DNA from 3 places in the Streptomyces sp. NPDC056480 genome. Region 1 is predicted to be linked to each of the others. Evidence: riboswitches for the same ligand, from Rfam matches in the RefSeq annotation. Region 1 holds a riboswitch; each other region holds the start of a gene.
What was found. A riboswitch is a leader RNA that binds a small molecule or an ion and turns the genes downstream of it on or off. The one in region 1 is predicted to bind cyclic di-AMP.
Positions count from the first base shown of each region.

Region 2: another riboswitch for cyclic di-AMP. It lies ahead of ACFQ79_RS10340 (M23 family metallopeptidase); the one in region 1 lies ahead of ACFQ79_RS29120 (transglycosylase family protein).
Region 3: another riboswitch for cyclic di-AMP. It lies ahead of ACFQ79_RS22945 (peptidoglycan DD-metalloendopeptidase family protein); the one in region 1 lies ahead of ACFQ79_RS29120 (transglycosylase family protein).

Region 1 covers NZ_JBHTSA010000084.1:12,962-20,530, reverse strand. The annotation lists gene eno (phosphopyruvate hydratase) at 20-1,306, opposite strand; gene ACFQ79_RS29120 (transglycosylase family protein) at 1,676-2,401, opposite strand; cyclic di-AMP (ydaO/yuaA leader) riboswitch at 2,405-2,578, opposite strand; gene ACFQ79_RS29115 (transglycosylase family protein) at 2,837-3,952, opposite strand; gene ACFQ79_RS29110 (cytochrome P450) at 4,103-5,410, opposite strand; gene ACFQ79_RS29105 (globin domain-containing protein) at 5,507-6,706, shown strand; gene ACFQ79_RS29100 (nucleoside triphosphate pyrophosphohydrolase) at 6,906-7,569, opposite strand, start outside.
Region 2 covers NZ_JBHTSA010000016.1:64,757-72,325, reverse strand. The annotation lists gene ACFQ79_RS10355 (GNAT family N-acetyltransferase) at 1-2,493, opposite strand, end outside; gene ACFQ79_RS10350 (HPr family phosphocarrier protein) at 2,737-3,018, shown strand; gene ACFQ79_RS10345 (GntR family transcriptional regulator) at 3,162-3,845, opposite strand; gene ACFQ79_RS10340 (M23 family metallopeptidase) at 4,075-4,845, opposite strand; cyclic di-AMP (ydaO/yuaA leader) riboswitch at 4,858-5,023, opposite strand; gene ACFQ79_RS10335 (M16 family metallopeptidase) at 5,224-6,591, opposite strand; gene ACFQ79_RS10330 (M16 family metallopeptidase) at 6,618-7,569, opposite strand, start outside.
Region 3 covers NZ_JBHTSA010000053.1:25,661-33,229, reverse strand. The annotation lists gene ACFQ79_RS22955 (STM4011 family radical SAM protein) at 1-106, shown strand, start outside; gene ACFQ79_RS22950 (SGNH/GDSL hydrolase family protein) at 93-887, opposite strand; gene ACFQ79_RS22945 (peptidoglycan DD-metalloendopeptidase family protein) at 1,050-2,033, opposite strand; cyclic di-AMP (ydaO/yuaA leader) riboswitch at 2,038-2,225, opposite strand; gene ACFQ79_RS22940 (tyrosine-protein phosphatase) at 2,586-3,407, shown strand; gene ACFQ79_RS22935 (DUF6126 family protein) at 3,418-3,573, opposite strand; gene ACFQ79_RS22930 (helix-turn-helix domain-containing protein) at 3,608-4,267, opposite strand; gene ACFQ79_RS22925 (aspartate aminotransferase family protein) at 4,341-5,726, opposite strand; gene hpnH (adenosyl-hopene transferase HpnH) at 5,789-6,811, opposite strand; gene ACFQ79_RS22915 (1-hydroxy-2-methyl-2-butenyl 4-diphosphate reductase) at 6,819-7,478, opposite strand; gene shc (squalene--hopene cyclase) at 7,478-7,569, opposite strand, start outside.

The sequences.
Region 1 (7,569 bases):
GATCAGCCGTGCGGGGTGATCAGCCCTTGAAGCGCGGGAAGGCGCTGCGGCCGGCGTAGACCGCGGCGTCGTCGAGGATCTCCTCGATGCGCAGCAGCTGGTTGTACTTGGCGACGCGGTCCGAGCGGGCCGGGGCGCCGGTCTTGATCTGGCCGCAGTTCACGGCGACCGCGAGGTCGGCGATGGTGACGTCCTCGGTCTCGCCGGAGCGGTGGGACATCATGCACTTGAAGCCGTTGCGCTGGGCGAGCTCGACGGCGTCGAGGGTCTCGGTCAGCGAGCCGATCTGGTTGACCTTGACCAGGAGGGCGTTCGCGGTGCCCTCCTCGATGCCGCGGGCCAGGCGCTCCGGGTTGGTGACGAAGAGGTCGTCGCCGACGATCTGGACCTTGGTGCCCAGCTTGTCGGTGAGGACCTTCCAGCCGGCCCAGTCGTCCTCGTACAGCGGGTCCTCGATGGAGACCATCGGGTACGCGGAGACGAGCTCCTCGTAGTACTCGGTCATCTCGGCGGCCGAGCGGGACTTGCCCTCGAACTCGTACTTGCCGTCCTTGTAGAACTCGGACGCGGCCACGTCGAGGGCGAGCGCGACGTCGGAGCCGGGGGTGTAGCCGGCCTCCTTGATGGCCTCGACGATGAGGTCGAGGGCGGCGCGGTTCGACTCGAGGTTCGGCGCGAAGCCGCCCTCGTCGCCGAGGCCGGTGGAGAGGCCCTTGCGCTTCAGCACGGCCTTGAGGGTGTGGTAGATCTCGGCGCCCCAGCGGAGGGCCTCGGAGAAGGACTCCGCGCCGATCGGGGCGATCATGAACTCCTGGATGTCGACGTTGGAGTCGGCGTGCGACCCACCGTTGAGGATGTTCATCATCGGAACGGGCAGCAGGTGCGCGTTCGGGCCGCCGAGGTAGCGGAAGAGCGGGAGGTCCGAGGCCTCGGACGCGGCGTGCGCGACGGCGAGGGAGACGCCGAGGATGGCGTTGGCGCCGAGGGAGCCCTTGTTCTCGGTGGCGTCCAGGTCGAACATGGCCTGGTCGATCAGGCGCTGCTCGGTGGCGTCGTAGCCGACGAGCTCCGGGCCGATCTGCTCGATGACGGCGAGGACGGCCTTCTCGACACCCTTGCCCAGGTAGCGGTTCGGGTCACCGTCGCGAAGCTCGATGGCCTCGAACGCACCGGTGGAGGCGCCGGACGGAACAGCAGCACGACCGGTGCTGCCGTCGTCGAGGCCGACCTCGACCTCGACCGTGGGGTTGCCTCGGGAGTCCAGGATTTCCCGGGCTACGACGACGTCGATGGACGGCACGAGCATCTCCTTTTTGGGATGTGACGCTGGATGTGACGCAAGGTCGGTGCAGGGTCGCTTGGCCTTGCGACAAGAGCCTAACCGGCTCGGGGGCTCCGGCCAGCCGGGCGCCCGCCCCCTGGGACGAAAAAGGACCCAAGGGCAGGCATGTCGGGACGAAGGGCCTCAGATCTACCGGCCGGTAACCGTGTGGGCGGTCCGCTGTTCCTGCGGGCCCTCCCCCTCAGTACCTCCGCCGGTCCCTCCGTACGCCCTCCGGAAACGGGGGAACCCCGGTCCGACGCGCACGGGGGATGGGCGCGTCGGGCCGGGGTGGTCACCGCGGGAGGGTCGGAGGGGCCGCGTGAGCCGCCGGACTCACGCGAGCCGCCGGGCTCACTTCAGGTGAAGCTGCTGGCCCGGGTAGATCAGGTCGGCGTCCTCGACGACGTCCTTGTTCAGCTCGAAGAGCTTGGCCCAGCCGCCCTTGACGCCGTGCGCCTGGGCGATCTTGCTGAGGGTGTCGCCGGCCGCGACCTTGTACTCGCCGTCACCCTTCTTGACCTTCTTGCCGGTCGGGGTGGTGACGGTCTTCTTCGCGGCGGCCTGCGGAGCGGCCTGCTGCTGCGCGGCCTTCTTCGGGGCCTGGCGCTGCTCGCTGCGGGTGGTCGGCTGCTCGGCCTTCCGCTCCTGCTGCGGCTGCTGGGTGCTCTGCTGCGGCGCGCTCTCGGCGGCGCCGGTGTTCGGCGAGGCGCCCGAGAGGCCCACGCCGCAGGACGGCCAGGCGCCCTTGCCCTGGCCCGCGAGGACCTTCTCGGCGATGGCGATCTGCTGGGACTTCGACGCCTGGTTGGCGGTCGCGGCGTAGGCGGTGCCGCCGTACGCGGCCCAGGTGGAGGCGGAGAACTGCAGGCCGCCGTAGTAGCCGTTGCCCGTGTTGATGGACCAGTTGCCGCCGGACTCGCACGCGGCGACGGTGTCCCACTCGGAGACCGTGGCGGCCGAGGCGGTGCCCGCGGTCATCAGCGGGGCGGCGACGGCGACACCGGTGACGCCGACGAGCGTGACGACCTGGGTGGCCTTGGACGGACGGCGGTGTTTGCCCTTACCGGAAAACAGCATGGAGATTCTCCTCACCGACGCCTGTGAGGTGAGCTGTCGGGTTCGGGCCGGAAAGTTGCCCGGCCGCGTGTCCTAGCACGCGGCTTCACCCCAAGCCGTTCGCCGGCCGTCTGTCTCAACGGCCGGGACCGGCACTTACCTTGGGTCCCCCACTCCTGCCTTCGGCGCTTGCGCGACGACTGTTCCCATCGGCCGACGGCAGGATTCGGCGTTTCGGTCGACGGGGCCCGCGGTGGCGAGCGGTGACGACCGTAGACACAGACCCACCGGAAGTTCAAAGAGGCGCATTGCGGAAATATCGCCCCTACTTGCCTTCCGGCGGGGGTTGTTTGTGCAGGTGAGACGCGACGGAAGCGGAGTTTGCGGGCGTGACACGCCAGTTGGGGCGAAGAGACCCATGTCTCACTTGCCCAGAACCGGACATATGACCCTGAACTACTCCGCCGACGCGGTCGAACCCGCCGTCAGGTCGAGGGCCTGACCAGGGAGGATGAGGTCCGGATCGACGCCCACGGTCTGCCGGTTGGCGTCGTAGAGGGCGGTCCAGCCTCCGGGGAGTTCGTTCTCCTGTGCGATGTCGGACAGATTGTCGCCCGGCTGCACGAGATAGGCGCCCGACTTGCCCTGACTGTCCGTTGCGTCCGATTCCTTCGAAGCGTCAGCCGGGGACTTCTCCAGGGGGTTTTCGGTCAGCTTGTTACCCGATGAAGCATGTCTACCTGATTCGGTTGAACTGTCCGACTTGCCGGTTTCCTCCGGAGCGGCGTCACCCCGGTGCTTCCCGGTTCCGGGAGTGGCCGGCGACACGTCGTCCGTCGGCCCGCCGGGCGTGGTGGCTCCCGGCGCAGTGGGCGTACCGGGCGTAACCGGCGTAACGGACTCATCGGGCGTGACCGGCGTGGTGGGCACCGTCGGGTGGCTCGGGTCGGTCGACACGGAGGGGCTCGCCGGGGTGGTCGGCGTCACGGGAGCGGTCGGCGAGACGGGAGTGGCGGGTGCGGTGGGCGAAGCCGACTCCGTGGCCTTCTTCGCGTCCTTGGACGCCTTGGACTCCTTCGCGTCCGACGAGGACCCCTCGGAGGTCCCGGGAAGACCGGTGGTCCAGTTCGACTCGGGAACCGGGCCCGTGGGGGCCTTGGGGACGCTCGCGGGGCCGGGATCCACGCCGGGCGAGGTGCCGTCGTTCGTGAGGCCGGCGATCGGCGCGCAGGTGGCCCACTCGGTGGACCCCTTGGCAAGGGCCTTCTCGGCCACCGCGATCTGCTGGGCGCGGCTGGCCAGGTCGGGGCTGGGCGCGTACGTCAGGCCGCCGTTCCGCTCCCAGCTGTCCTGGGTGAACTGGAGCCCGCCGTACATGCCGTTGCCGAAGTTGGCGCTCCACTGGCCGCCGGACTCGCACTCGGCGACGCGGTCCCAGGTGGCGGCGTCGGCGGCGGAGGCGGACCCGGTGGCGAGCAGCGGCAGCGCCATGGCGGAGCCGGTCACGCCCGCGGCGACGACGATTGCGGGGGCCTGACGGGGGCGACGGTGACGTCCGTTCCCGGAACGCATAGGAGCGCCTTTCGCGTGACGACTGTGTGGACGACCCGAGTTGCCGGACATGGCCGAATTACTCAACCACGTTGACGAACCGAGCTGACCGGGAAGGTAGCCCTATTCGAACGCTCATCACAAGTCGATGCACCCGCGATCACGTGAAGATCACAGTTCTGATGAACCGTCACTTCGTGGAGGTCGTACGGAAGGGGAGAACTCCACCGGAAGCGTGCGCAATCCGCGCATGATGAGCCCTCCGCGCCACCGCAGTTCCTCGGGATCGGCGGCAAGTCGCAGGTCCGGAAGCCGAGTCAGCAGGGTGGCGAGCGCGGTCTGTCCCTCGAGCCGCGCGAGCGGCGCGCCGAGGCAGTAGTGGATGCCGTGCCCGTACCCGAGGTGCTGGTTGTCGCGCCGGGCGAGGTCCAGGGTGTCCGGCCCGTCGAACCGCTCCGGGTCACGGTCCGCGGCGGCGAGCACCACGAGGACGGGGTCGCCCGCCGGGATGTCCTGTCCGCCGATGGTCAGCGGCTCGGTCGCGTACCGCCAGGTGGCCATCTCCACCGGCCCGTCGTACCGCAGCAGCTCCTCGATCCCGGTCTCCAGGAGCCCGGTCTCCCCCGCCGCGACCGACGCCTGGAGCAGCTCGCGCTGCTCGGGGTGGCGCAGGAGCTGGTACATGCCGTTGCCGATGAGGTTGACGGTCGTCTCGAAGCCGGCGAAGAGCAGGATGAAGGCCATGGCGGCGGCCTCGTTCTCGGTGAGGTGCTCGCCGTGGTCGGAGGCCTTGATGAGGCCCGAGATGAGGTCGTCCCCGGGCTCCTCGCGCTTGCGGTGGATCAGCTCGGCGAGATAGCCGCGCATCTTCTTCACCGACCGCGCGACCCCGCCGCGCGGGCCGCCGCCGTGCCGGATCATCATCCCGGCCCAGTCGCGGAAGTCGTCCTGGTCCTCCTCGGGCACGCCGAGCAGGTCGCAGATCGCGTAGATGGGGAGCGGGAAGGCGAACTCGTGGATGAGGTCCGCGCTCCCCTTCTCCACGAAGGCGTCGATGAGCCGGTCGGTCAGCTCCTGCACGCGCGGGGTGAACTCGGCGACCCGGCGCGGGGTGAAGGCCTTCGAGACGAGTCGCCGCAGCCGGGTGTGGTCCGGCGGGTCGATGTTGAGCAGATGTGTCATCAGCTCGGCCTTGCGCTCGCCCGGGATGCCCGTCTTCCCCTTGGCGTGCGGGGACTCGTCGTGGTGCGCGGGGTTCTTGGAGAGCCGCTGGTCGGCGAGGGCCTGCCGGGCGTCCCCGTACCGCGTCACCAGCCAGGCCTCCACCCCGCTGGGCAGCGTCGTCCGGTGCACGGGCGCGTGCTCGCGGAGCCAGGCGTACGCGGGATACGGATCGCTCGCGAACTCCCAGGTGAAGAGCTCGGGGGCGGGGGACGACGCGGGGCAGGAGGCGGGGCCGGTTCCGGGGGTGGTGCTCACTCCCCGACCGTACAGGGCGGTCCGGAAGGCGAGGTCTGTCGGATCCTGTGATCAAGAAGGGGGTGGTGCCCTAGATTCTTGTCAGTGGATCCTCAGATGCTCAGAAGCACGTTCGCGGTCGTCGAGAGACGGGCCGAACACGCCGTCACCTTCTTCTACTCGCATCTTTTCTGGAACAACCCGGCCATGCGCGAGCTGTTCCCCGAGGACATGCAGCCCCAGCGGGACCGGCTCTTCGCCGCGCTCACCCATGTGGTGACCCATCTGGAGTCCCCGGGGCTCGCCGCGTACCTGGGGCAGCTGGGCCGCGACCACCGCAAGTTCCTCGCCTCCCCCGCGCTCTACGCCGCCGTCGGGTCGAGTCTGCTCGCCGCCTTCGCGCACGCCGCCGGGGCGGCCTGGAGCCAGGAGGCCGAGAAGGCCTGGACCGAGGCGTACGGGCACGTCGCCGATCTGATGCTGGCGGGCGCCGAGGAGGCGGCCGGGGCCGGGGAGCCGGCCTGGTGGGACGCGGACGTCGTCCGGCACGAGCGGTTCGGCGAGGACCTGGCCGTCCTCACCCTGCGGCCGCGGCAGCCCTTCCCCTTCCTCCCCGGGCAGTACGTCAGCGTCAGCTCGCTGCGCGTCCCGCGCGTCTGGCGCACCTACTCCCTCGCGGACGCGCCCCGCCCCGACGGCACGGTCGAACTCCATGTGAGCCGGATCCCGGGCGGCGCGATGAGCACGGCCCTCGTCGACGGGACGGGTCCGGGCGAGACGCTGCGGCTGAGCGCGCCCGGCGGCGGCCTCACCGCGTGCACGGAGCCGGGCGGACTCCGTACCTATATAGGCGCCGGTACGGGCTGGGCGCCGGTGAAGGCGCTCCTCTCCGAGGCGGCGGAGGCCGAGCCGGAACTGAAGGGCCGGCTGTTCGTGGTGGCGCGCGCGAAGGAATACCTGTACGGCCGGCGGGACGCGGAGCGACTGAAGAAACGTCTCAGCGGACTCAGCGTCACCTACATCACCTCGGCCCCCGGCCACCGCAAGGACCAGGCGACCGAACGGCTCCTCCAGGCACTGCGGGCCTGTGTCCACTGGCCCTCGCACGACGTCTACCTCGCCGGCCCGCCCGGCTTCCTGACCGAGGTCGCGGAGGTGCTGGTGGAGCTGGGCACCGACCCGGACCGGATCCACCACGACACCCTGCAGCCCGTGGGCCGCTTCACCGCCCGCCCGAACACCGCGGCGGAACGCCTCCTGGGCCCGCCGCCCCCGCTCTGGCACAACCCGGGGGCCCGGGTGCCGCGCGAGCCGTGACGCCTGCCACCGCCGCCCGAGCCGGCGTCCGCGCCTGAGCCCACGCCCGAGCCTGCGCTCACGCCCACGCCCACGCCTGCGCCCACGCCCGAGCCCGAGCCGTGCGCCCGAGCTGAGCCCAGCCGCGCCTGAGCCCGCGCCCGCGCCGCCGCCTCAGCCCTGCCGCGCACGCGCACGCGCACGCGCACGCCGCGAACGGCTACGCCTTCACACCCTCCGCCGCGCGGATCGCCTCCCGGTACGTCCGGGCCGCCGCGCGCAGCGCCGCCTCCGGGTCCACGCCCTCCGACTCCGCGCGGACCGCCAGGGCGAGCAGGTCGTAACCGATGCCCCGCTCCGCCGGAAGGGCCACGTCGAGACCCGCCACGCGCGCCCGCCCGCCGAGCTTCGCGGCGAGCGCGAGCCCCGGCTGACCCAGCGGCACGCCGTCCGTCACGGACTCCCGCTGCTTCTCGACCGCCTTGGTACGCAGCCAGTGGGCCCGTACCTCCTCCGGCGTCTCTGCCGTCGCGTCCCCGAACACGTGCGGGTGCCGGTGGATCAGCTTCTCGGCGAGGTCGCCGGCGACGTCGTCCAGGGAGAAGGGATTCTCCGGGTCCTCCTCGGCGATCCGGGCGTGGAAGATCACCTGCAGGAGGACGTCTCCGAGCTCCTCGCGCAGCGCGTCCCGGTCGCCGTCCTCGATCGCCTCGACGAGCTCGTACGCCTCCTCGATGCCGTACTTGACGAGCTCCTTGTGCGTCTGCCGCGAGGACCACGGGCATTCACGCCGGATGCGGTCCATGATCTGCACGAGGTCGAGGAGCCGGGCGCCGGGCAGGTCGTACGAGCCGGGCAGCAGCTCCAGGTCGGGCATCGAGAAG
Region 2 (7,569 bases), on a different contig from region 1:
CGGCTCGTCGATGTCCTCGTACTCGGGCACCCGCCCGGGTTCGGCGGCCTGCCGCCGCCACTGCCCGTACCGCACGGCCTCGGCCAGCGCCCGCACCGCCCGCTCGGCGGCGGGGTAGGAGGGGATGGTGGCGGGCGGGACGGGTCCGGGCGAGGGCGCGGGCGCCGGGTCGCCGTCTCCGGCGACGATCCCGGTTCCGGTTCCGGTCCCGGTCCCGGCCCCGACCTCGGCCCCGGTCCCGTACGCGGGGGCCGGTGCCGCCGCGGACGGGGACGCTCCCGGAACGCCGGGGGCGGACACGGCGGGCGCGGACACGGCGCCGCTCGTCCCCGGGCCGGCCGTCCCGTGGCCTGCTGCGCCGGGCTCGGGCCGACGGCCGGCGGCGCCGGACTCGCGCCCGGTCCCGGGGACGGGGGGCTCGGTCCCGGAGACGGCCGCGCGGGTCCCGGGCCGGAGGCCGGTGGGCTCGGCCCCGGGGCCGGTCCCGGGGACGGTCCCAGGGCCGAAGGGCATGGCGGACACGGCGGGCTCGGCCCCCGGTGCGGCCGGGAGTCCGGTCGGCCGGGGTCCCGGGGCGGCGGCCGCGCCCCGTCCCGGTGCCGTCGGGCGCGTGCTCGTGGCCACCGCGAGGGCCTCCGCGAGGCCGCCCATCTCCACGTGGACGACGACGACCGGCTTCGTCGGGGCCTGCGCGGAGGCGACGGCCTCGCGGAGGGAGGCCGCGAGGACCTCTCCGTCGCCGAACTCGGTGGCGCCGTTCTCCCCGACCCACGGGATCGCGTTCACGACGACCGCGTCGGAGGTCTCGTCCGCGAGCGCCGCCACGAGGGCGTCCCGGAAGTCCGCAGGTTCCGCCGCCGTGGTGAGGTCGAGCGGCCGCAGCGGGCGCAGCCCCTCCGTCAGGCAGGCGTCGTACGTGAGGAGGCCGAGGGACTCGGAGTTGCCGAGGATCGCGACCCGGGGCCCGGCGGGCAGCGGCTGGGCGGCGAGCAGCACTCCGGCGTCCACCAGCTCGGTGACGGTGTCGACGCGGATGACGCCGGCCTGGCGGAGCAGCGCGGAGACCGTGGCGTGCGGGATGCGGGTGACCGGCACGCGGTGGCCGGGCGGCGCGCTGCCGCTGTGCCGGGCGCCCTTGACGACGACGACCGGCTTGACGGCGGCGGTGCGGCGCGCGAGCCGGGTGAACTTCCGGGGGTTGCCGATCGACTCCAGGTAGAGCAGGACGACGTCGGTACCGGGATCGTCGTACCAGTGCTGGAGGAAGTCGTTGCCGGAGACGTCGGCGCGGTTGCCCGCCGAGATGAAGGAGGAGAGCCCGGCGCCCCGCCGGTGCAGACCGGCGAGGAGGGCGATGCCGATGGCGCCGGACTGGGTGAAGAGCCCGATCCGCCCGGCGGCCGGCATCTGCGGGGCGAGGGAGGCGTTGAGCCGGACGTCGGCGGCGGTGTTGATGATCCCGAAGGCGTTGGGCCCGATGATCCTCATGCCGTACGAGCGGGCCTGCCGGACCAGCTGGCGCTGCCGCTCGCGCCCGTCGGCCCCGCTCTCGGCGTATCCGGCGGAGAGGACGACCAGGCCCTGGACGCCGTGCTCGCCGCAGTCGGCGACGACTTCCGGCACCCGTTCGGCGGGGACGGCGACGATCGCGAGGTCGACGGGTTCACCGATGGCCGCGACGGAGGCGTGGGCGGGGACGCCGTCGAACTCGGCGGGCCCGTCGCTCCCGGCGAGCGCGGCGTTGACCGCGTACACACGTCCGGTGTACCCGGCCCCGAGGAGGTTGCGGAGAACGGTCCTGCCGACACCGCCGGGTGCCCGCCCCGCGCCCACGACGGCCACGGACCGGGGGGTGAGGAGGCGCTGCACGGAGCGGGCCTCGGCCCGCTGCTCCCGCGCGCGCTGCACGGCGAGGGAGCGGTCGGTGGGTTCGAGGTCGAGGTGGAGCCGTACGGACCCGTCCTCGAAGCTGCGCTTCTGGGTGTAGCCCGCATCCGTGAACACCTTGATCATCTTGGTGTTGGCGGGGAGCACCTCGGCGGCGAAACGCCGGATGTCCCGCTCGCGCGCGACGGCCGCGATGTGTTCGAGCAGGGCGGAGGCGACGCCGCGTCCCTGGTGGGCGTCCTGGACGAGGAAGGCGACCTCGGCCTCGTCGGCCGGGGCGGAGGCGGGCAGGCCACGGTCGTTGATGCGGTCGTAGCGCACGGTGGCGATGAACTCGCCGCCCACCGTCGCCGCGAGGCCGACCCGGTCCACGAAGTCGTGGTGGGTGAAGCGGTGCACGTCCTTGGCGGACAGCCGCGGGTAGGGGGCGAAGAAGCGGTAGTACTTCGACTCGTCCGAGACCTGTTCGTAGAAGCTGACGAGGCGGTCCGCGTCGTCGGCCGTGATGGGCCGGATGCGCGCGGTGCCGCCGTCGCGGAGCACCACGTCCGCTTCCCAGTGGTCGGGGTAGTCGTGCTCCGGCAGCTGGTCCGACGCGCTCTGCATGGGGTCAGCCTACGGCCGCGGCACGGTGGTGGCACGGGTCGCGACACGGTGATGACACCGGCCGCGACACGGCCGCGACACCGCTCGCGCGGCGGGGGTCCGCCGTGCAAGGTAGGGAGCGCACCGCGCACGGTGAGGGAGGGCCGAACGGCGGTCCGATCCGGGCCGAAGGTCGGCGCGAGCACGCAGCATCCCGTGAGAGACTGGTCTAGACAACCCGCTTGAGACTTGAAGGGCAACACCATGGCTGAGCGCCGCGTCAACGTCGGCTGGGCCGAGGGCCTCCACGCCCGCCCCGCGTCCATCTTCGTCCGTGCCGCCACGGCTTCCGGCGTTCCGGTGACGATCGCCAAGTCCGACGGCACCCCGGTGAACGCCGCCTCCATGCTCGCGGTGCTCGGCCTGGGCGCGCAGGGCGGCGAGGAGATCGTGCTCGCTTCGGAGGCCGACGGCGCCGAGGCCGCTCTGGACCGTCTGGCGAAGCTGGTCGCCGAGGGTCTGGACGAGCTTCCCGAGACCGTCTGATCCGGGTCGCCCCCTCTGTACGACGAAAGGCCGCCATCGCCGGAATTCCGGCGGTGGCGGCCTTTCGCTTTTACACTGCCCCTCTTTTCGGGCAGCACGAAGCAGCGGCGCCGAATTGCTATTCCATGTATACGATGCGCGCGTTAATTCCGGGAACTCGCCGTGTTGACTGCATGTTGCGAAACCCTCACACGGCCGCGGTCCGGCCTCTTGAGACGGTGCAACGACTGCGAGCGCTCCGCGTGCAGCGCGGTCAGCGTCCGCGCCCGCTCGGCGTCGCCGCGCGCCACCGCGTCCACGATCGCACCGTGCTCGGCCCAGGCGTCCACCGGCCGCTCGGGCTGCTCGACCGCGTACATCCAGGCGATCTTGTGCCGCAGCTGGGTCAACAGCGCCGTCAGGGCCGGGCTGCCGGAGGCCTGCGCGAGGGTCTCGTGGAACCAGCCGCCGAGTGAGCGCAGATCCTCGCCCTGCCCGCGCCTGGCCCGCTCCTGCCCCAGCCTGACCAGGCCGCGCAGCACCTTGAGATGGGCCTCCGTGCGCCGCTGGGCGGCGCGGGCCGCCCCCAGCGGTTCGAGCAGCGCCCGCATGTCGAGCAGATCGGCGGCCTCCTGGTCGGTGGGCTCGGCGACATGCGCCCCGGCGTGGCGGCGGGAGACGACGAAGCCCTCGGACTCCAGGGTGCGCAGGGCCTCGCGGACCGGGACGCGGGACACCCCGTACCGGCGGGCCAGCTGGTCCTCGGTCAGCCGGCTGCCCCGCTCGAAGACGCCGGAGACGATGTCGTCCCGGATCGCCGTGCATACCGAGTGCGCGGGAATGCGCATGTCCGACCTCCGCCTTTGGTCTGCGCGAGTCAATTCCGACGGCGCCTGTTCTGCGCCCGATCTGCGACTCTATTGCAGCACGCCGGAATTTCCGATGCCCCGGCGGAATATCGATGTCCCGCGGCCGACGAAAAGCCCCGGCTCTGTACGAGCCGGGGCTTTTGCGATGCGGGGGGGGGCGGCGGCGGAACCGCCGGCCCCGCGCGAGGGCGTCCTGGACCGTCCTGGATCAGACGTTGACGCCGCGGGCGCGCAGGTACGAGACCGGGTTGATGTCGGAGCCGTACTCGGACGTCGTCCGCGCCTCGAAGTGGAGGTGCGGGCCGGTCGAGTTCCCGGTCGAGCCCGAGATGCCTATCCGCTCACCCGGCTCGACGGTCTGGCCGACGGAGACCCCGATGGAGGAGAGGTGCCCGTACTGGGTGTACGTGCCGTCGTTCATCCGGATGACGATGTTGTTGCCGTACGCGCCGCCCCAGCCGGCCTCGACGACGGTGCCCGAGCCGACGGAGACGACGCTGCTGCCGTAGGAGGCGTGGAAGTCGATGCCGGAGTGGCTGCCGGAGGACCACAGCGAGCCGCCGGTCTGGTAGCCGGTGGACACGTACGTGCCCTCGACGGGCAGCTGGAAGGAGGCCAGACGACGACGCTCGGCCTCACGGGCCGCACGCTGCTCGGCCTCGCGGATCTCCTTGGCGCGGGCCTCGGCCTTGCGCTTCGCCTCGGCCTTGGCCTTCGCCTTGGCGGCGACCTCGAAGGCCTCCTGCTCCTGGGCGGCGGCCTGGGCGTCGATCCGCTCGGCGAGGGAGTCCTCGGTGATCACCTTGATGAGACCGGTGTCCTCGAGCGAGCGGTTGTCCGTGTCGGCGGCGAGCGCCGGGGAAGCGAGGGTTCCGATGACGCCGGTGGTGGCGAGCGTCGCCGCGCCGGCGATGCCCACGCCGCGGCGCGCCATCCGGCTCGGAGCACGATGCTTCCCGGTGGCACGGGTGAACGCCATGTAGGGGCTGATCCTTTCCTTCCCTCTCGCCTACCGGGTTAGCTGACGGGTTCGGAGCAGGAAGGTCTCCTACGAGCCCCTCCGTACGAGACGAAGGCGCCCGATTCACCCCAGGGACTACGCGTGGGTCCCCGGCTCCCCAGGCTCGCGCCTGACGGGGACTCGGCGATGTCTGTCCGATGCCGCGGGTGCGGCACGTGCAACTGACGAACAGACGCACCGACGCTATGCGGATCGTCTTTCAATCACCAACCGGACACGCATTTTGTAAGACATGCCACAGGGCATACAGCCACCCTTAACCTCAATACGGACAAAGGGGAGGACCCCGACGAACTGCGCCGTCGGGGCCCTCTCTTGCCGTGTCCGCGGTGTGAATCAGCCGGTCACGACGGTCACTTCGCCGATCCCGAGCGCGCGCACCGGCTCCGCGATCTGCGCCGCGTCGCCGACGAGCACGGTGACGAGCCGGTCCACGGGGAAGGCGCTGACCACGGCCGCGGTCGCCTCGACCGTGCCGGTCTCGGCCAGCCGGGCGTACAACTGGGCCTGGTAGTCGTCCGGGAGGTGCTGCTCGACCTGGTCGGAGAGCGTCCCGGCGACGGAGGCGGCGGTCTCGTACTTGAGCGGCGCGACCCCCACCAGGTTCTGCACGGCCGTCTCCCGCTCGGCGTCGGTGAGCCCCTCCGCGGCCAGCTTCCGCAGCACCTTCCACAGGTCGTCAAGAGCGGGACCGGTGTTGGGCGTGTCGACGGAACCGCTGATGGCGAGCATCGAGGCGCCGTTCCCCCGGCCGTCCGAGCGGAGCACCTGCCCGAAGGCGCGCACGCCGTACGTGTAGCCCTTCTCCTCCCGCAGGACCCGGTCGAGCCGCGAGGTGAGCGTGCCGCCGAGGCAGTACGTGCCCAGGACCTGGGCCGGCCAGACGCTGTCGTGGCGGTCGGGTCCGACCCGGCCGATCAGCAACTGGGTCTGGACGGCGCCGGGACGGTCCACGATGACGACCCGTCCGGTGTCGTCGGCGGTGATCGGCGGCATCGGGAGCGGCTCGGCCGGCTCGCCGGTCCAGGCGCCCAGGGTCTCGGCGAGGACCTTGTCCAGGTCGACACCAATGAGGTCGCCGACGACCACGGCGGTGGCCGTGGCCGGCCGGACGTACGCCTCGTAGAAGGCGCGGACCGCGGCGGCGTCGATCGCCTCGACGGTCTCCTCGGTGCCCTGGCGCGGCCGGGACATCCGGGCCTCGGCCGGGAAGAGCTCCTTGGAGAGCTGCTTGGCGGCGCGGCGGGCCGGGTTGGCCGTCTCGTGCGGGATCTCGTCGAGGCGGTTGCGCACCAGGCGCTCGACCTCGGTCTCGAGGAACGCCGGCGCGATCAGGGCCTCGGAGACGAGACCGAGCGCCTTGGGCAGCCGGGAGACGGGAACCTCCAGGGAGACCCGTACGCCCGGGTGGTCGGCGTGCGCGTCGAGCGTGGCGCCGCAGCGCTCCAGCTCGGCCGCGAACTCCTCGGCGCTCTGCTGGTCCGTGCCCTCGAAGAGCGCGCGGGCCATGATGGTGGCGACACCGTCGAGACCGGCGGGCTCGGCGTCCAGCGGGGCCGGCAGGAAGATCTCCACGGCCACGACCTGCTGGCCGGGGCGGTGACTGGTGAGCACCGTCAGGCCGTTGTCCAGGGCGCCGCGGTCCGGGGCCGGGAAGGCCCAGGGCCGGGCGGTGCCGGGCCTCGGCTGCGGGTGGAAGTCCATGCTCGTCAAAGACGCGGCGGCGTCGCTCACTGGTCCGCTCCCTCTTCCTCGTCGTCGCCGTCGGCGTTCTCGCTCTGCTCGGTCGCCAGCGGCTCGTAGACCAGCACCGCGCGGTTGTCGGGGCGCAGCGTGGCCGCGGCGACGTCCCGCACCTCGTCGGCGGTGATCGCCAGGACGCGGTCGACGGCGGTCAGCGCGAGCTGCGGGTCGCCGAACAGCACGGCGAACCGGCACAGTTCGTCGGCGCGGCCCGCGACGGTGCCGAGCCGGTCGAGCCACTCGCGCTCCAACTGGGCCTGCGCGCGCTCCATCTCCTCGGGCGTGGGGCCCTCGGCGGCGAACCGGGCGAGTTCCTCGTCGACGGCCGCCTCGATCTGCGGGACCTCGACCCCGCCGGAGGTCTTGACGTCCAGCCAGCCGAGCGAGGGCGCGCCCGCGAGCCGCAGCATGCCGAAGCCGGCGGCGACGGCCGTGCGGTCGCGGCGGACCAGGCGGTTGTGCAGCCGGGAGGACTCGCCGCCGCCGAGGACCGTCAGGGCCAGGTCGGCGGCGTCGCACGCGCGCGTGCCGTCGTGCGGCAGCCGGTAGGCGGCCATCAGCGCGCGGGCCGGGACCTCCTCCTCGACGACCTCGCGCAGCTGCTCGCCGATGACCTCGGGCAGGTCGCCGGAGCGCGGTGCGGGCTTGCCGTCGTGGCCCGGGATGGATCCGAAGTACTTCTCGACCCAGGCGAGGGTCGTCTCCGGGTCGATGTCCCCGACGACCGAGAGCACGGCGTTGTTCGGGGCGTAGTACGTGCGGAAGAAGTTCCGCGCGTCCTCCAGGGTGGCCGCGTCCAGGTCGGCCATCGACCCGATCGGCGTGTGGTGGTACGGGTGCCCCTCCGGGTAGGCCAGGGCGGTCAGCTTCTCGAAGGCCGTGCCGTACGGCACGTTGTCGTAGCGCTGGCGGCGCTCGTTCTTGACGACGTCCCGCTGG
Region 3 (7,569 bases), on a different contig from region 1:
CCATCTGGAGACGCTGCCCCTGTACGACGTGTTCGCCGGCGGGGTCCTGGAGCGGATCCCCGCCGGCGTGCACCCGCCGGCTGTCCCCGGAACTACAGGGGCATGAGGTCGGGGCGCTTCGCCTCGACGTGGTCGCCGGAGCTCTCGCCGCGCAGCCGACGGCCGATCCAGGGCACGAGGTACTCCCTGGCCCAGTGGATGTCGTCGCGGCGCACCTCGAGCGTGCCGCGCGGGGGTACCGGCGGCCACGCCTGGTCCGGGTCGGCCGGCACCGGCATGCCGAGGACCTGGGCGGCGCGCAGGGCGACCCGGGTGTGGCCGTCGGACGAGAGGTGCAGGCGGTCGTCGTCCCAGGCGCGCCGGTCCTGGACGGACTTCAGGGACCAGAGGTCGAGGACCGGGCAGCCGTAGCGGTCCGCGATGGCCCGGACGTGCCCGTTGTACGTGGCGATCTTGCCGCGCAGGTGCTTGAGGAGCGTGACGCCGCGGGTGTCGAAGCCGGTGGTCACCATGACGGTGCCGACGGCGGAGGTGAGTTCGGCGACGGCGCGCTCGAAGCGTTCGGCGACCTCGTCGGGGTCGGTGCCGGGGCGGATGATGTCGTTTCCGCCGGCGCAGAAGGTCACCAGGTCGGGGGCGAGTTCCTTCGCCCGGGGGACCTGTTCCGCCACGATCTGGTCGAGGAGGCGCCCGCGTACGGCCAGGTTGGCGTAGCGGAAGGCGTCGTGCTCCGGCAGCTGGTCGGCGAGCAGCACCGCGAAGCGGTCCGCCCAGCCGACGTAGGTCCCGTCGGGCCCGGGGTCTCCGACGCCCTCGGTGAAGCTGTCACCGATCGCCGCGTACGACCCGAATGCGTGCTTGTCTCTTGATCTCGAATCGTCTGCCACGGGAGCACATCCTTCCCCTTCGGATGTGACCTACGCGACCGTAAGGAGGGGTTGACGCCGGGTGACATATGCCACCGATAAAGAATTTGCCAAGCCGGAATAGAGCGGGAACACGCCGGAGGCCCGGCACGTGTGTGCCGGGCCTCGGGTGGCGACGGTGCGTCAGATGTTCACGCCGTGCTGGCGCAGCGCGGCGATCGGGTCGATGTCGGAGCCGTAGTCCGGCCCGGTGCGGATCTCGAAGTGCAGGTGGGGGCCGGTGACGTTGCCGGTCGCGCCGGAGAGGCCGATCTGCTCTCCGCCGCTCACGGTCTGGCCGGCGGAGACGGAGATCGAGGAGAGGTGGGCGTACTGCGAGAAGGTGCCGTCGGCGTGCTGGATGACGACCTGGTTGCCGTACGCGCCGCCGTCGCCGGCGGAGTAGACGGTGCCGGGGCCGACCGCGACGATCGTGGTGCCGGTGGAGGCCATGAAGTCGACACCGGTGTGGTAGCCGGAGGACCACATGGAGCCGGCGGCGCGGTACGGGGTGGACATGCCGCCGCTGACCGGGGCGAACCAGCCGGAGGCGGAGGTCGCGGCGCCGGAGGACTCCGAGGACTGCGCCGCCTTCGCGGCCGGGGCGCTCTTGGCCGGGGCGGCGGAGCGCTCGCTGCTCCGGGAGGCGCGCGAGGTGTCGCCGTTCTTCTCGGCGCTCTTCGGCGCGGCGGCCTTGGGCGCGGAGCTCTTCGGCGCGGCGGCCTTGGCGGTGCTCTTGGCGCCGAGGGTGAGCTTCATGCCGGGCAGGATGAGCGAGGGGTTCTCGCCGACGACCTGACGGTTGTCCGCGTACAGCTTCTGCCAGCCACCGGTGAGGTGGTGCTCGGCGGCGATCTTCGACAGGTAGTCGCCCCGCACGACGGAGTACGTCTTCGGCGCGGCCTTCGCGGCGGCGGGCGCGGCCTTGGCGGAGGCGGGGGCCTTCACCTGGGCGGCGGCGGTGACGGCCTGGCCGGGAGCGGCGGCCGGGGCGGCCTGCTCGGCGGCGTGGGCGCCGGTGGCACCGAGGAGCGGAAGGGCGACGACGGCACCTCCCGTACCGGCGGCGGCGATTCCGCGGGTGAGGCGGTTGGACTTGATGCGGCGGTGCTTACCCTTCGCGGGCATGGCGAATTCCTCTCCGGCGCCTACGAGGTGAGCTGTCGGGTTCGGACTGGAGATGTCCGGCCGCGCTCTCACGCGGCTTCACCCCGAGCCGTCCTGTGTCGCGGGACCGGCGTACTTCCTGGGTCCCCCGCTCCTGCCACGCATGGGATGAGTGGAATTCCGGACGGTGGCAGGATTCGGCGGTCCGACCGGATTGACGGTGACGCTAGACGAGCGGGGTCGACGCGAACAAGCCAGTGATTTCCACCGGCTTTCCGGGTACGTCCTTCCGCCCGGAATTCCGGTCACCCTCCGTGGATGACGGACCCTCGATTTCCTTTTTCCGTACGGCAATTGCTCCGGCCCGTCGGCCACGATCCGTCACTTCTATGACCCTGCTCACGCGCTGCGGCTCATCTCGCCTGCAAACAGGGCGCGTTATACGTAAGGCCCCAATTCGGACAGATCACCCATTCCCGTCCAGGGGGGTGCGCCGGCCCGGCCCCACCTGGATGATTGCCCCTGGAACCGATCTCGCGTCGGGCACCCGAACGTCGACCCTCAGGAGCATCCGTGACGCAGCAGCTGCCGCAGGTCCCGCCCATCGAAGCGAACGAGCCCGAGCTGGCCGAGGTCCGCAACTTCCGGGACGTGGGCGGCCTGCCGACGACGGACGGGCGCGCCGTGCACCCCGGCCGCCTCTACCGCAGCGGCCACCTCGCCCACGCCACCGAGGAGGACGTCGCCTTCCTCGACTCGCTCGGCCTGCACACCGTCTTCGACTTCCGGAACCTCGCCGACCGGAAGGTCGAGGGCCCGGACGTCGATCTGCCGGGTGTACGGAACGTGAACATACCCCTCAACGACCCGGCCGACGGAAAGGAGTTCTGGAAGCTGGTCCGCGACGGCGACATCGAGCAGCTGCGGGACATCCTGGGCGACGGCAAGGCCGCGACCCGAATGTCCGACTCGTACCGGAAGATGGTGGTCGAGCGGACCCCGGAGCACAGCCGGATCCTGCACGCGCTGGCCGAGGACAGCCTCCCCGCCCTGATGCACTGCGCGGCCGGCAAGGACCGCGCCGGGCTCTCCATCGCGATCACACTGCTGGCCGTCGGGGTCGAGCGGGAGGCGATCGAGGCCGACTACGTGAAGTCGAACGACCCGCACCGCCGCTACAAGGTGCGCCGCAGCTCCACCGCCCCGGACGCGATGTCGCCCGAGGTGATGGAGCTGCTGAGCCCGCTGTTCGACGCGCGGGTGGAGTATCTGCGGGGCGCCTTCGAGACGATCGAGGCGACCTGGGGCTCGGTGGACGCCTACCTCTCGGAGGGCCTGAAGCTGTCCCCGGAGACCCGCGAGCGGCTGCGCGAGCGCCTGCTCACGGAGGCGTGACCAGGACCCGCTACTGGTTCTGCCCGCCGAGCATGAAGAGCAGGTAGAGGAAGCCGGCGAAGAGGTGCCCGGCGATCAGATAGGCGAAGAGGCGCAGGACGAGACCCTTGGGGAACTTGCCCTCGCCTCGCTCTTCGCCGGTGACAGCTCGTGACTTCTCGGACATCTCGGTCCTTTTCTTTCGAAGGAAGTACGCGGGATCAGCGTCGGTGCGGAGTGCCGTCGCCGAGACACAGCTCGGCGACGGGGCTCTGCATCAGGGTGTGGACGAAGAGCAGCTCGGCCCCGCCGGGGGTCGCCGCCCCGATCCGGTGCGGGGTCAGCGAGTCGAAGTGCGCGCTGTCCCCGGGATCGAGGACGTGGACGGCCTCGCCGAGCGCGAGCCGCACCCGGCCCTCCAGGACGTGGATCCACTCCTCGCCCGGGTGGACGCGCACGATGTCGGCCCGGGTGGCGTACGGCACGTGGACCCGCAGGCACTGCAGGGCGCGCCCGGCGCCGCCCGCCTGGCGGTAGATCCAGCCGTCGGCCTCGACCGGTTCGGAGCGCCCGGCGCGGACGACGGGGTCGCGCTCGGGGGGCGCCTCGCCGAGGAGCTCCGAGACCGTCGTACCGTAGATACGGGCGAGGGCCAGCAGCATCGGGAGCGAGGGCTGCCGGTTCCCCGTCTCCAGACGCGAGAGGTGGGCCGGCGAGAGGCCGGCCCGCTGCGCTGCGGCCTCCAGGGTGAGTCCCCGGCGGCGGCGCAGGGCCCGCAGCTGCGGGGCGACGTCGGGCAGGACGTCGGGGCCGGCGGCGCCAGGGGCGCCGGGGGCCGGGGTGACGGGTTCCGGGGAGGTCTCCCCGGGGACGTGGTCCATGCGTCCATTCCGCCAGGATCGTGCCTCTGAGGCAAGTTTATTGCCTCAGAGGCAAAAGCCCGGGGTCGTACGGTCAGCGCTGCGCGACAGCCTGTTTCACCAGGGTCTTCCCGAAGTCCCACATCAGCCCGCCGCCACCGTGGGCGTCGTCCATGACCGCGGTGAAGGCGGTGACGAACCGGTCCACGTCCGCCTCGTCGACGACCAGCGGCGGGATCAGCTTGATCACCTCCAGATGATCCCCTGAGACCTGGGTGAGGATCTGGTGCCGCTGGAGCAGCGGGACGACGACCATCTGGGCGAAGAGACCCTTCCGGGCCGCCTGGAGCATGGTCCAGCGCCCGCGCAGCCCGAGCGAGGACGGCCGGCCGAACTCGATCCCGATCATCAGTCCGCGCCCGCGGATCTCGTGGAGCAGCTCGTACCGGGGCACGAGCTCCTTCAGCCGCCCGGAGAGCAGGTCGCCGATCCGGCGGGCGTGCGCGACCGTACCCTCGTCCTCCATGACCGCGAGGACGGCGAGCCCGGCCGCCATGGCCTGCGCGTTCGACCCGAAGCTCGCCGAGTGGACCAGGACCCGGTCCATCGACGAGTAGACCTTCTTGAAGATCCAGTCCTTGCCGAGGGTGGCGCCGACCGGCACGTAGCCCCCGGAGAGCGCCTTGGCGACACAGACCAGGTCGGGTTCGACGCCGTCCTCGTGCTGGTACGCGTAGAAGTCGCCGGTCCTGCCGAGGCCGGTCTGCACCTCGTCGGCGATGAGCAGCGCCCCGTGCCGGTGCAGCAGCTCCTGGGCGGCGCGCAGGAAGCCCGGCGGGGCCTCGTGGACGCCCTTGCCCTGGATCGGTTCGACGACGAAGGCGGCCACGTCGCCCTTGCGCAGCTCCCGCTCCAGGGCGTCGAGGTCGCCGAGCCCGATCGCCGTGTCGGGCAGCAGCGGGGCGAAGCCGTCCCGGAAGCCGTTCTCGCCGTTCACGGAGAGAGAGCCGGTGGTGAGCCCGTGGAAGGCGTGGGTGCAGTAGAGGACCCTCGGCCGCCCGGTGGCGTACCGGGCGAACTTGAGGGCGGTCTCCACGGCCTCCGTGCCGCTGTTGCCGAAGAAGACCCGGTCGAGGTGCGGGCTGTGGGCGAGCAGCGCCTCGGCGAGGAGTCCCGGCAACGGCTGGCAGTCGAAGCGGGTGAGGTCGGCGAGCTGGGCGTCCAGGACGTCGTGGAGGGCCTTGCGGACGACGGGGTGGTGCCGTCCGAGGCCCATCACGCCGAAGCCGGCGAGCATGTCGAGGTGGTCGACCCCGTCGGCGTCCCAGAAGTGGGCACCCTCGGCCCGCTCGTACACCTTGTCGAAGCCGATGGTGTGGAGCATGCGCGGCAGCTGGTGGTTGAGGTGGCGGGCGTGCAGCTCGTACCGCTCGCCGCCGCGCTCGGCGAGCAGCGCCCGCAGGTCGAACTCACCCTTCACGGCCGCTCACCCGTTCCATGGGGGGTCGCCGGCTTCCTGGGCGGTCGCCCCTTCACCGTCGCTCACCCGTTGTTCCCGGAGACGGTCTCCCTGATCGCGCGCAGGGATTCCTTGAGGGAACCCATGGTGGCGAGGACGGCGGTGGGCTCGTAGCCGCAGTGCGCCATGCAGTTGGCGCAGCGCGGGTCCTTGCCGCGGCCGTACTTGTCCCAGTCGGTTTCCTCGATGAGTTCGCGGTACGTGGGGACGTATCCGTCGCTCATGAGATAGCAGGGTCGCTGCCAGCCGAAGAGCGAATAGTTCGGAATGGCCCAGGCGGTGCAGGGGAAGTCCGCCTTTCCTTCCAGGAAGTCCAGGAAGAGCGGCGAGTGGTTGAGCCGCCAGCGGCGCCGGTTTCCTCCGGCGAAGGCCTTCTTGAAGAGCTCACGGGTCTGCTCGACGCCGAGGAAGTGCTCCTGGTCGGGGGCCTTCTCGTACGCGTAGGCGGGCGAGATCATCATCTCGTCGACCTGGAGGTCGTCGTTGAGGTAATTGAGCACCTCGATGATGGTCTGCGGGGTGTCGGTGTTGAAGAAGGTCGAATTGGTGGTGACGCGGAAACCGCGCCGCTTGGCCTCCTTGATGGCGGCCACCGCCTCGTCGAACACGCCCTCCTTGGCGACGGATTCGTCGTGCCGCTCGCGCAGGCCGTCGATGTGCACGGCGAAGGCGAAGTACGGCGAGGGCGTGAAGTTCTCCAGCTTCTTGCGCAGCAGCATCGCGTTGGTGCAGAGGAAGACGTACTTCCTCTTGGCCACCAACTGGCGCACGATCTCGTGGATCTGGGGGTGCATCAGGGGCTCGCCGCCCGCGATGGACACCATGGGGGCGCCGGACTCGAGGACGGCGCCGACCGCCTGGGCGACCGGCATGCGCTGCTTGAGGACACCTGCCGGGTGCTGGATCTTCCCGCAGCCCTCGCACTTGAGGTTGCAGGCGAACAGCGGCTCCAGCTCGACGATCAGCGGGAACTTCTCACGCTTGCGGAGCTTCTGTTCGAAGAGATAGGTCCCGACCCGGATGGACTGACGGAGCGGCATGGCCATAACTCGCTCACCTCCTGGGGAGCAGCAAAGAACGGTGCCATTCGAAGAATGCGGGAAGGACGGCACGAAGAACACGGAAGGCCGATATTCCCCCGCGTACCGTGCCGATCCGGACCAGTTCATGTTCTGGAGCGTCCACGACCACCCGGACGGCCGCAACCGGGCGGGCCTCCGGCCCCGGACCGCCGCGGGCCGTCCCCAGCGTCGCGGCGGACTCCATGTCGACGGCGATGGCTCCGGTGGCGCGCAGCGCGACCCGCTCGGGGCCGCGCACCACATGGTCGGAGCCGGTCAGCGGCCCGGTGTGGACGGCCCGTCCGGGAACGGCCCTGACCAGGGCTTTCACCAGGAGATCGGTCCCGGTGCAGGCGATCGTGCCGTCGGGGCCGCGGGTCTCGTCGGCGACGACCAGGTCCCCCGGGTGCATCCCCGGCGTGAGCCCCGCGCAGAAGCCGGAGGCGATGACGGCGGCGTCCTGCCATCCGTGTGCGCCGAGGGCCCGGGAGACGGCCCGGCGGGCCCGGTCGGGCCCCATGCCCGTACGGAGCACCGTGACGGGCCCGGGGGCGCCGGTCCGGTCCCCGCTGCGCAGGGCGAGCTGCTCGATGCCGAGGGCACAGGCGATCAGCAGCGGCGGCGGGGCGCCGGGGCCCGGCTCGCGCCCCATCAGCGGGCCTTGCCGGGCGAGGGCTCCCCGTACACGTAGCGTCCGAGCGCCGTGAGCGGGAAGACCAGACGGTAGAGGTGGTAGTTGATCG